DNA from 4 places in the Vibrio agarivorans genome. Region 3 is predicted to be linked to each of the others. Evidence: predicted binding sites of a transcription regulator. Region 3 holds the regulator's gene; each other region holds the start of a gene.

Region 1 (3,193 bases), on a different contig from region 3:
TTGAGGATCGCTTTTAGAGAAGTTTCAAACGCGTCAGAATCACAGGTCCCATTCTTAGCCACATCTTGGACTAGGGACACCGCTTGGCAAATACCCGCAAAGGCAATTGTGCGGTCGTAGAGGTCGTGTGCCACGTTTTACTTCTCCTTAAAAACTAAATAGCTAACAGTTTATTGTCTCAAATTGACTATCACTCAACGAGCGATAGTCATTAGTCATCAGATGCGATCTTCGATGATACCGCCACCAAGACAGACTTCGCCTTGGTAGAATACTGCCGATTGACCAGGAGTCACGGCAACTTGAGGCTCATCAAACAGAACTTTAATCGTCTTCTCATCTACAGGGACAACCGTACATGGGATGTCTGTTTGGCGGTAGCGTGTTTTCACTGAGCACTTAAACGGTTCAGTGATTGTTTCACGATCTACCCAATGCAGTTGAGAAGCCACTAGACCTTGTGATTTTAGCAGAGGGTGTTCCGCGCCTTGAACTGCAATCAGAACATTACGCTTAAGATCTTTTTCTGCTACGTACCATGGGTCTTCGTTACCACCACCGCCTTTCTGACCACCGATATGCAGGCCTTTACGTTGACCTAGCGTGTGGTACATCAAGCCTTGGTGTTCACCGATGACTTTACCTTCAGGTGTTTCAATTTTACCTGGTTGCGCTGGCAAATAGCGAGACAAGAAGTCTGTAAATTTGCGCTCACCGATAAAACAGATACCTGTTGAGTCTTTCTTTTTAGCTGTGATAAGACCTTGCTCTTCAGCAATTCGGCGTACTTCAGGCTTTTCAAGCTCACCAACAGGGAATAGGCTGCGCGCCACTTGATCACTGCTTAGTGTATATAGGAAGTAACTTTGGTCTTTGTTGCCGTCTATGCCACGAAGCATTTGTGGCTTTTCGCCATTTTCTGGGAATGAACGGCGTACATAGTGACCCATCGCAATGTAGTCAGCTTCAAGTACGTCGTCTGCAAAATCCAAGAAGGCTTTGAATTTGATCTCTTTGTTGCAAAGAATATCTGGATTAGGGGTACGACCTGCTTTGTATTCCGCAAGGAAATACTCAAAAACGTTGTCCCAATATTCAGCCGCAAAGTTAATGGTATGAAGGTGAATACCAAGCTTGTCACAGACCGCCTGAGCATCAGCAAGATCTTCTGCAGCTGTACAGTATTCTTCATTATCGTCCTCTTCCCAGTTCTTCATGAACAGGCCTTCCACTTGGTAGCCTTGTTGCTTTAGAAGATAGGCAGAAACGGACGAGTCCACACCGCCGGACATACCGACAATAACTTTTTTATCGCTGTTAGCAGAACGGTTATCTGACATTACTTAACACCACTCAATTTAACTGGACGGTGATTCTAACAGAAACTATTTCACGGTGACAGTTCCGAGATCGAAATCACAATTCTAGCGTTCCTTGGCTGGCATCGGTGTCTCGATCCATACGAAATCATTTTTGGAAAATGACCACTAATGCGCGCCTTTTTGCTCAGGCATGCGGATTGTAACTGAGTAAAATAATAAAGCAAACGTTTGCGTTTGTTTGATTAATTGATGTACGTCACACAGAGGGGTAAACTGCCTTTTTTCCTTTTCCAAAGCAGATCCGAAATGAAATTTCCAGGCCAGCGTAAATCGAAACACTATTTTCCTGTCCACGCACGTGACCCACTTGTGAGCCAAGCTCAAGATGACAAAACCATGTCGCGTACTCACATCATCGGTATTGACCAAACATTGGTAGATATCGAAGCGAATGTCACCACGGAACTGATCGAAAAGTACGGTTTGAGTAAAGGTCACTCACTTGTGATTGACGATGAGACCGCTGAGGCGCTTTATAACGAGCTTAAGCAGTCTGAGTTGATCACCAATGAGTATGCGGGTGGTACGATTGGTAACACGCTGCACAACTATTCGGTGCTTGCCGATGACCGCTCAACGTTACTTGGTGTCATGAGCCAAGAGATCAAAATTGGTAGTTATGGCTATCGTTACCTGTGTAACACATCAAGCCGTATGGATCTGAACTACCTACAAGGTGTTGAAGGGGCGATTGGTCGCTGTTTTGCGTTGATCACTGAAGATGGCGAGCGTACTTTCGCGATTAGTGAAGGCCAAATGAACCAGCTTCGTCCAGAGAGCATTCCTGAGGCGATTTTTGAAAGTGCGTCTGCATTAGTGCTAACGGCTTATCTAGTGCGTTGTAAAGATGGCGACCCAATGCCAGCTGCTACAATGAAGGCCATTGAATATGCGAAGAAGTATGACGTACCGGTTGTACTGACGCTCGGCACTAAGTTCGTGATTCAAGACGATCCTGAATACTGGCAGCAATTCTTGAAAGACAACATCACTGTTGTTGCAATGAATGAAGATGAAGCCGAAGCCCTCACTGGTGAAGCTGACCCGCTTGCAGCATCGGATAAGACATTGGATTGGGTTGATTTGGTGTTGTGTACTGCAGGGCCTGTTGGCTTGTTCATGGCAGGTTACACCGAAGAAGAATCGAAGCGAGAAACTTCTCTACCACTATTACCTGGCTCGATTGCAGAATTTAACCGTTACGAGTTTAGCCGCCCGGTATCTAAGTCACTGTGTGACAATGCGATTAAAGTTTACTCTCATATTGCGCCTTATATGGGCGGTCCTGAGAAGATCAAAAACACCAATGGTGCAGGTGATGCGGCATTGTCTGCTTTATTGCATGATATGGCTGCGAACAAATACCATCGTGAGAATGTACCAAACTCAAGCAAGCACGCTCACGCTTTCTTGACTTACTCGTCTTTCTCGCAAGTTTGTAAATACTCAAACCGCGCAAGTTATGAAGTCTTGGCGCAGCACTCTCCACGTCTATCTAAAGGCCTACCTGAGCGTGAAGATAGCCTTGAAGAGGCATACTGGGAACGTTAATCACATTTTTATCCCAGGCGATAAACGATAAATTGCAAAGGCACACCGGTTGATGGTGTGCCTTTTTCTTTAAGATAAGATAACATTTCTTTTCAGTAGAAGGAGTTACTCTTCTTTTGTTGCAATTACTCGGTAGATAATCGCACCAAGCACCGCACCAATAATCGGTGCTACCCAGAAAAGCCATAGCTGCGAGACAGCCCAATCACCGACATACATCGCAACACCTGTACTTCGTGCTGGGTTTACTGAGGTGTTGG
Region 2 (3,193 bases), on a different contig from region 3:
CAACTAGCACCGCGTATGGTGACAAAATGCCGAATGGAATACTGCCTACCACCAACTTGGCCAACCCTGTTTTATCTAGCGCAAGGCCCAATGCGATACCGCCTGAGACTAGCCATAACACATCCCAAGAGATCCCTTTCAGATCTTCTTTATTAATTATGCCTGTCATTGAGAACACAGCCACCGGGATTAAAGCAACGGTATAAGAGTTCATTCCATGAGATGATCCCATCAGCCATAAAAGGATGGTTAAGCCGAAGGTGATATATACCGTGATGGCTTTTGGCGTTTTCAGGAACTTACCTTTGATATCTAGGTTAACTGTCTCTTGATCTGATGGATACAACCTACACATCAACACCCATGCAATGGCCATCATCACAACAACGAAAGGAATACCAAACGCCATCCACTCCCCAAATGTAATGGTGTGTTCATCGACTAGGTATTTAAGTGCAATCGCGTTGGGCGGCGTGCCGATCGGCGTACCAATCCCACCAATGTTTGCAGCGACAGGAATACATAATGCGAGTGCTATGCGCCCTTTATCTTCAGCGCCAAACACGGCAATCACTGGTGCAAGGATAGAGAGCATCATCGCCGTGGTTGCTGTATTCGACATAAACATCGAGAACACACCAGTAATCAACATTAAACCGAGCATCACATATTTAGGTTGGTTGCCGAACGGCTTTAACATCACTCGCGCTAAGTTAACGTCGAGTCGGTATTTGGTTGCTGCCATAGCCAAAAAGAAGCCGCCGAGAAACAGCATAATGATCGGGCTAGAAAACGTAGCCATCAAATCTTGATAAGCAAGCAGCTCACCAAACTCTGGTTCGCCTTCCCCACTTCTAAACCACAGTATGCCCTTATCGGAGAGTAACAATAGCTCTAGTACAATCACCACTACTGAAGTAGCGTAAATTGGAATGGGTTCAAATACCCAACACAAAGCAGCAAGAAAGAAAATTGCGATTACACGTTGTTGAATAATCGTCAGTCCCTCAAAAGGAAAAGCACTTGTTGGTAGCAACAAGATCATCAGCGGTATAACGAGGGGAATAACGAATTTTAACGACAGTTTCATAGCGTCTCTAATTCCATTTAAGCGTTCCATAAACAAATAGCGTTTACTTTCAGTAAGTAAACGCCTAACTGCATCATTTTCGCTCAATGTAACATTTAATTACTTAGCGTTAGATCAATGAATAGTCAGAGTTTTCGCTTGATCCCACCAATAACGAACAATCCGTAAGCGAACGCGCGCAAACGTTTGCTTTTCATCTAAGATACAGTATTATCCGCAGCTATTAATCATGATCGCGAAAGCACTAAGAGGATTATTCTATGTTTGGTACTGCGACGGCGAAGAGTGCAACAAAAGTATTGCTACTCGGTTCTGGTGAGTTAGGTAAAGAAGTGGCGATTGAATGTCAGCGCCTAGGTTTTGAAGTGATTGCTTGTGACCGTTACGAAAACGCACCTGCGATGCAAGTGGCTCATCGCAGCTACGCGCTAGATATGCTTGATGGTGATGCACTCGCAGCGCTTATCGAAAAAGAGCAGCCAGATTACGTTGTGCCAGAGATTGAAGCGATCGCGACTGATACATTGGTTGAGCTAGAGCAGCAAGGTTTGAATGTCGTTCCAACAGCGAAGGCGACGAAACTGACGATGAACCGTGAAGGCATCCGCCGCCTTGCGGCTGAAGAGTTAAGCCTAACAACGTCCCCTTACCAGTTTGCTGACGACTATGACGCGTTTGTTGCTGCGGTTAATGAAGTGGGCGTACCTTGTGTTTGTAAACCGGTAATGAGCTCTTCTGGTAAAGGCCAGAGTGTGATTAAAACACTGGAAGATGTCGACCAAGCTTGGGAATACGCTCAAGAAGGCGGCCGCACAGGTGCTGGCCGTGTGATTGTTGAAGGCTTTATCGACTTTGATTATGAGATCACTCTACTGACCGTTCGTGCAGTTGATGGCGTTCACTTCTGTGCACCTATTGGCCATCGCCAAGAAGATGGTGACTATCGCGAGTCTTGGCAGCCACAAGCGATGTCTGATACTGCCTTGAAAGCCGCAGAATACACGGCAGAACAAATCGTTAATGCACTTGGTGGTTACGGTATCTTTGGTGTGGAGCTTTTCGTAAAAGGCGATAAAGTGATCTTCAATGAAGTCTCTCCTCGCCCACACGATACTGGACTTGTAACTCTGATGTCTCAAGACATGTCAGAGTTTGCATTGCACGTTCGTGCATTTACTGGCCAGCCTATTTCTGCCATTACTCAGTTTGGCCCAGCAGCATCAGCGGTCATTTTGGGCCAAGGCACGTCTCAAGACATTCAGTTTGATGGTATTGCCCAAGCAGTTGCGCAACCACAAACGCAAATTCGTCTTTTCGGTAAGCCAGATATTGATGGTCGCCGTCGCCTTGGAGTGATTGTTACACGCCGCAACTCTATCGAAAAAGCAGTAGAAGACGCTGTGGAAGCGACTAAACAGGTTAAGATCAGCTACTAGGCTCGTTCAGTGAGTTTAAATTAACGGATAGCGTGATTTTACAGGCCCGTTAATACGTTCAAAGCCCTTACTTCCTTATTAATACGCATGGATAATAAGGGCTTTGTTGTATTCAAGCGTTAGTAACTATCAACGCTAGTAGCTATCCACGTTAGTTACAATCCGCATTAGTGACTATCCGCGTCAGTCAAAACCCAATAGCTACTCGATAGGCCACGTCAATGATCATACGCTCGGCTTTTGTAACAGGAAGACGCTCTCAGCAAAATGACTCAAGCCTTTTTCTGCACGTTTAGGATGCTGCTCATCGGCTACATCGGTTGCAAGTCGCTCGATGGTGTATTTCTTAAACAGAGTTTGAATTTCATTCTCTAATACTGCGAATGGAGGGCCTGCTATTTCCGATTGGTCATATTCAAGAGTCACCAGAAGAATTCTCCCGCCAGGCTTTAACAGTGCATCAATACGCTGAGCATATTCCGCTCGCATCTCAATGGGCAATGCGATAAGAGCGGCTCGATCGTAGACTAACTCTACAGGCTCTATAGGTGCTGTAAAAAAGTCGCCCGTGTAAATAGACAGCTCATCAAACTGGTACAGCTCATGTTGCCCAGAAATAGAAGTCACCATCGGCGTGTAAAAATGCTCAGAAAAAAACGCTCGCACC
Region 3 (3,193 bases):
CTCATGTTATTCTCTTTACTCGGAAATTACTTAGTCCCATTCATAATTAGACATATTTAGATTGTATTCAACCTGAAGATGCGCTTTATTCCGATTTTATTGATAAACAGCAAGCTCTCCCGGTCTTTCGCCGCCTACACCTTCATTTCAATAAGCAACTCTATGCTCTAAATTGGTAACTGAAAGTTGTTCGTCCCGCTCAGCGCTAAACACAATTAGCTATAAACCATCACTTTCTGACACAGATGCCGATAACACTATTCACATTTTCCCTTTATACTCCACCTATCAGATAGATAGGACTCTAATGAGCAACTGCATCAGAGTCAGATTATACTTAAAACTTATCCATAGATGATTTGGAGCTTCGTGTGATTGAAGAGATCAAAGCGTTCAACGAAAAACGCGCAGAGATTTATTGGTGGCTGTCTAGCCTATTCGCCAGTGAGCTTGATGAACAAGGACTTGAGCAATACCAAAGCCCTGAAATTCGCGCATTCTTGGCAGGCCTTGGTGAAAATATTCAGCTGAAAAAGCCCGTTGATAAGTTGGTGGATGCACTCAATCGCCTACAAGACCGTGAAGATGCCCAGCTTGAGCTTTCCGCAGATTTCTGTGAACTGTTTCTAAAATCAGATAAAGAAGGCGCGTTGCCTTATGCCTCTATCTATTTGGACAAATCGGGTAACCTCAACGGTAAGCCGGCTGAAGAAATGACCAAAGTCTTAGCGGCTCACAACATTCAAGTCAGCCAAGCTCTGAACGAGCCCGCAGACCACATTGCAATAGAGCTCGATTTTCTTGGTAACCTAATCATTCGCTCAAACGAATTAGAACAAGAAAAACACCTTAATAGTGCCTTGGTTGAACAAGCCGAGTTCATTCGTCAACATATCTTGAGCTGGACCCCGCAATTTAATGCACTTTGTCAGCAAAAAGACGAGTTTGGCTTCTATTCTGCCGTGAGTAGTCTATTAGTTGCATTTCTTGAGCTAGACTGTCTATATCTACTGGACGAACCATCTTAATCAAAAACGATTAAGATTGCGTCGCTAACGATAGCAGTCTAGAATACTCGGATATTTTTAAACCGCTTTCGATAAAGCGGTTTTTTATTTGGTTTTTTCCCTAGGCGACTACCGCAACACGGCTCATATTTGGTTGAAGACAACGCTGAGCAACGTGCGGTAAATAAGAAATACAATTAAGGACCACTCCTATGGCCACTATTAAAGATGTTGCGCGTCTTGCCGGTGTCTCTACTACCACTGTATCGCATGTCATCAACAAAACGCGATTTGTAGCTGAAACAACTCAAGAAAAAGTAAATAAGGCAGTAAAAGAGCTTAACTACGCTCCTAGTGCTGTCGCTCGTAGTTTGAAATGTAATACCACGCGTACCATCGGTATGCTGGTGACTCAATCTACCAATCTATTCTTCTCTGAGGTTATCGACGGCGTAGAAAGCTACTGCTACCGTCAAGGCTACACACTTATCCTTTGTAATACGGGCGGTATCTACGAGAAACAACGTGACTACATCCGCATGCTCGCTGAAAAGCGTGTTGATGGTATCTTGGTGATGTGTTCAGACCTGACTGAAGAACTGAGTGAAATGTTAAACGGCCACCCTGATATTCCTAAAGTGATCATGGATTGGGGTCCTGAAACATCACAAGCCGATAAGATTATCGATAACTCGGAAGAAGGTGGCTATCTCGCAACTAAATACCTTATCGACAATGGCCATAAAAACATCGCTTGTTTGAGCGGTCACTTCGAGAAGGCGGCTTGTAAAGAGCGAATTAACGGTTTCCGCCGCGCGATGGGTGAAGCAAAACTTAACGTTGTGGAAGACTGGATTTTAGAAGGTAATTTCGAGTGTGATACTGCGGTATTAGCGGCAGATAAAATCGCAGCGATGGATGAAAAGCCAACCGCTGTGTTCTGTTTCAATGACACCATGGCTTTAGGCCTAATGAGTCGTCTACAAGAGAATGGCATCCGTATTCCTGATGATATGTCTGTTATCGGTTATGACAACATCGAGCTTGCAGAATACTTCTCACCACCACTAACGACCGTTCACCAGCCGAAACGCCGTGTGGGTAAGAATGCATTTGAAATCCTTCTGGAGCGCATCAAAGACAAAGAGCACGATAAGCGTGTGTTTGAAATGCACCCAGAAATTGTTGAGCGTTTAACGGTACGCAACCTTAATAATTAAGCGTCTGATTTCATAACAAATTTAATAACCCTGACACTATGCATACAAATGCAAAATGTCAGGGTTATTTTTTGGAATCAACATCACACTATCGATCTTGAAGATGTGATACCTATTCCGCTTTTCATTATGCTCTCTTAAAGCCACGCACAGGGCAAACCATCTGAGAAGGTGGGACGCAAAGCCTCCGGCCTTAACCAGTCATTTTATTCATGTTTATGATATAATTATGGAAAGGTAGCGGGGTTGCCGATGGTAAAACTACACTAGCATAACCTTTCTATGACATAAGTTTGTGTTGTTTTTGCTATTCTCTCGGGCCTGAATTTGGTGGCGTGAATGTTTCTTCACCGAGATTACAAAGCATGGATAAACCGATATTAAAAGACTCGATGCGCTTATTCGAGCAACTTGGCAGTGTCAAGTCCCGATCAATGTTTGGCGGCTTTGGCATATTCGTCAATGACACCATGTTTGCATTGGTTGTCAAAAACAAACTGCATGTGCGTAAATGTGCTGCGTTGGATTCTGCTATTTCAGAACATAAACTGGAACCTTACGTCTATGAAAAGCGTGGTTTCCCCGTTGTCACTAAGTATTTTCAACTGCCAGACACCTGGGTCAATGAACAGAATCAACTGCTAAAGGTTGCTCAAGTTGCACTTAAAGCCGCAACTGAAGACAAGATAAAGCAAGAGACAACCAAGCCACAACGCTTGAAAGATCTGCCAAATCTTCGCCTAGCGACCGAGCGAATGTTGAAAAAAGCAGGAATCGAGACTGTCACCCAACTTGAAGAAGCGGGGGCGGTGCGCGCTTATCAAGCCATTCAAGAATCCCACACGACGCCTGTTAGCTTAGAGCTGCTCTACTCTCTTGAAGGGGCAATTCGTGGCACTCACTGGACAGTGATTCCACAGACACAACGTGAAAGCCTAGCGAATCAAATAAACTAGCCAATCGGAT
Region 4 (3,193 bases), on a different contig from region 3:
CCAGCGAAAACGCTCGATTATGAATCCCCGCTCGCGACAGAGCGCTATACTCAACCGGAGTTGGTTGAGCACTCTGCTGAGCTGATCAAAGAGTGCCGCAAGCTCACTCCAAGCGATGTCTCTGCCCTTATGAAGGTGAGTGACAAAATAGCAGGGCTGAACGTAGCGCGTTTTGAGCAATGGAGCGAGACGTTTACCCAAGAGAACGCACGTCAGGCGATATTGGCGTTTAAAGGGGATGTTTACACCGGTCTTGAAGCGGAAAGTTTGGATTACGATGGCTTTGATTATGCGCAGAAGCACTTGCGTATGTTGTCGGGCTTGTATGGCCTCTTGAAGCCATTGGATCTCATGCAGCCGTATCGCTTAGAGATGGGCACGCGTTTAGCCAACGAGCGCGGCACCAACTTGTATCAGTTTTGGGGTGACATCATTACTAACAAACTGAACGAGGCGATTAGCGAGCAAGGTGATAACGTACTTATCAACCTAGCATCGAATGAGTACTTCAAAGCGGTGAAGCCAAAGCAGCTCGATGCCACGGTGATCACGCCAGTCTTTAAGGACTGTAAGAACGGTCAATACAAAGTAATTAGTTTTTATGCCAAGAAGGCACGTGGCATGATGGCGCGCTATATTATTGATAATAAAGTTGACTCAATTGAAGCATTAACGCAGTTTGATGTCGCAGGTTACTACTTCAGTGAAGAAGAGAGCAGTGACAAAGAGTTGGTGTTTAAACGCGAAGAGCAGTAATACTCAACACAACTCGCTGACAAAAAGGTGAACGCTATGTGGCAATGGTTGAAGAAGTGGCTGGGCAAATACGATCGTTGGTGCGCATCGATGGGATTAACCCCAGAAAATAAACGCAGCTGTGTGCCACATAGGAAAGATCCTGCCCATGACGAGTGAGGCGCCCCTGTTTGACACCCATTGTCACTTTGATTTTGACGTATTTGCCGACGATTTTGATGCGCAGTTACGTCAGGCGGTAGAGGTTGGGGTTAAACGAATACTGATCCCTGCGATTGGTGAAGAGAATTGGCACAGACTTGAGCTGCTCTCCGCGCATCACAACGAGATCGACTGGGCACTCGGTTGTCACCCATATTTTCTTAATCAAAACACCACACAGCAGGTTGATGACCTGATCGCCTATTATCACCAAACCTCAGTCAAACCTATCGCGATAGGCGAGTGTGGCCTCGATGCTTTAGTGAGTGTTGAGTTGGGTTTGCAACAACAAATTCTTCAACAGCATATTCAGGTAGCTAACGAACTTGGCCTTCCGGTTCTGTTGCACTGCCGCAAGGCGTATAACGATCTGTTGCGCAATCTAAAGCAATTTCCCATTCACAATGGTGGTGTGTTACATGGCTTTTCTGGCAGCTATCAGCAAGCGATGCAATTGTTAGAAAAAGGTATATTGATTGGCGTAGGTGGAGTAATTACTTATCCTAGGGCGAATAAAACCCGCAATGCAATCAGACGGTTACCTCTTGAAGGTATTTTGCTTGAAACTGACGCACCTGACATGCCACTTAATCATTTTCAGGGTCAGCCTAACCATCCTAAACGATTACCTGTGATCCTCAGCACACTTTCAGAGCTTAAGCAAATCGAAAGGCAAACGATTGCGCAAAAAATCTGGCAAAATTCCATTTCTCTGTTTTGAAAATGTGAATTTTCTCGAAATATTCTGTATCGACAGAATGCTCATTTAAACGTTTGCGTGATCTGTGTCACAATATTGAGTGAGTGTGTCATGAATCTTCTCAGAAAGTGTGAGGGTGGCATTACTTTATACCTTCAGGGATGAGTATAATTGCCCCGCTTTTGAGCTTCATTATCTAATACGCCTAATAAATAACCTATAAGGAAATCATAAACTATGAGCCTGTTTATGAGCCTGGTTGGTATGGCAGTGCTACTTGGCATCGCGCTACTACTGTCTGACAACCGCAAAGCTATTAATCTACGAACTGTTGGTGGCGCTTTCGCTATCCAATTCCTAATCGGTGGTTTCGTTCTTTACGTACCTTGGGGTCGTGACCTACTTGCTGGTTTCTCAGCAGGTGTACAGAACGTTATTGACTACGGTAAAGACGGTACAGGTTTCCTATTCGGTAGCCTAGTTAACTTCTCTGTTGACGGTATCGGTTTCATCTTTGCTTTCCAAGTACTACCAACACTAATCTTCTTCTCTGCACTTATTTCTGTACTTTACTACGTAGGTATCATGCAGTGGGTCATCAAAGTTCTTGGTGGTGGTCTACAAAAAGCACTAGGTACCTCACGTGCGGAATCTATGTCTGCAGCAGCAAACATTTTCGTTGGTCAAACTGAAGCACCTCTTGTTGTACGTCCATTCGTACCGCGTATGACTCAATCTGAGCTATTCGCTGTAATGTGTGGTGGTCTTGCTTCTGTTGCTGGTGGTGTACTAGCAGGTTACGCTTCTATGGGTGTACCTCTAGAGTACCTAGTTGCAGCATCATTCATGGCAGCACCTGGTGGTCTACTATTCGCTAAGATCATCAAACCTGAAACTGACACGCCAAATGACGATCTAGGCGATGACATCGACGGCGGCGAAGACAAGCCTGCTAACGTTATCGACGCTGCAGCTGGCGGTGCGTCTGTTGGTCTACAACTTGCGTTAAACGTTGGTGCAATGCTACTAGCATTCATCGGTCTAATCGCTCTAATTAACGGCATCCTTGGTGGCGTTGGTGGTTGGTTCGGTATGGAACACCTAACGCTAGAGCTTCTTCTAGGTTGGATTTTTGCTCCACTAGCATTCCTTATCGGTGTGCCATGGGAAGAAGCAACAATCGCTGGTTCTTTCATCGGTCAGAAGACGGTTGTAAACGAATTCGTAGCATACCTAAACTTTGTACCATACGTTGGTGAAAATGCTCAAGTAGTCGCTGCAACTGGTCAAGTTATGTCTGAGAAGACTCAAGCGATCATCGCATTTGCACTATGTGGTTTCGCTAACCTATCTTCTATTGCGATTCTACTCGGTGGTCTAGGTAGCCTAGCTCCTAACCGTCGCCACGACATCGCTCGTATGGGTGTTAAAGCTGTTATTGCTGGTACGCTATCTAACTTGATGGCAGCAACCATTGCTGGCTTCTTCCTATCTTTCTAATCAAGTAGAGATAGATTATATAGACGCCATTTAAAT

Evidence for each region. Region 3 encodes PurR, which represses purine synthesis genes. Its sites were predicted from a motif close to TNANGNAAACGTTTNCNTNA; they were not measured.
Region 1: a site for PurR is predicted at 1,539-1,558, ahead of QWZ05_RS17965 (inosine/guanosine kinase). Genes of this name have one in related genera too.
Region 2: a site for PurR is predicted at 1,265-1,284, ahead of purT (formate-dependent phosphoribosylglycinamide formyltransferase). Genes of this name have one in related genera too.
Region 4: a site for PurR is predicted at 1,720-1,739, ahead of QWZ05_RS15835 (NupC/NupG family nucleoside CNT transporter). Genes of this name have one in related genera too.

Annotation. Positions count from the first base shown of each region.
Region 1 is NZ_JAUFQF010000004.1:2,034,229-2,037,421, forward strand. It holds gene hflD (high frequency lysogenization protein HflD) at 1-134, opposite strand, end outside; gene mnmA (tRNA 2-thiouridine(34) synthase MnmA) at 219-1,340, opposite strand; gene QWZ05_RS17965 (inosine/guanosine kinase) at 1,629-2,933, shown strand; gene QWZ05_RS17970 (aquaporin) at 3,039-3,193, opposite strand, start outside.
Region 2 is NZ_JAUFQF010000004.1:2,373,085-2,376,277, reverse strand. It holds gene QWZ05_RS19445 (SLC13 family permease) at 1-1,090, opposite strand, end outside; gene purT (formate-dependent phosphoribosylglycinamide formyltransferase) at 1,351-2,526, shown strand; gene QWZ05_RS19435 (thiopurine S-methyltransferase) at 2,752-3,193, opposite strand, start outside.
Region 3 is NZ_JAUFQF010000001.1:35,823-39,015, reverse strand. It holds gene torR (two-component system response regulator TorR) at 1-5, opposite strand, end outside; gene torD (molecular chaperone TorD) at 375-1,028, shown strand; gene purR (HTH-type transcriptional repressor PurR) at 1,220-2,227, shown strand; cyclic di-GMP riboswitch class I at 2,371-2,481, shown strand; gene QWZ05_RS00190 (TfoX/Sxy family DNA transformation protein) at 2,593-3,183, shown strand.
Region 4 is NZ_JAUFQF010000004.1:1,589,152-1,592,344, forward strand. It holds gene yaaA (peroxide stress protein YaaA) at 1-756, shown strand, start outside; gene QWZ05_RS22420 (DUF5363 family protein) at 847-915, shown strand; gene QWZ05_RS15830 (TatD family hydrolase) at 905-1,678, shown strand; gene QWZ05_RS15835 (NupC/NupG family nucleoside CNT transporter) at 1,895-3,157, shown strand.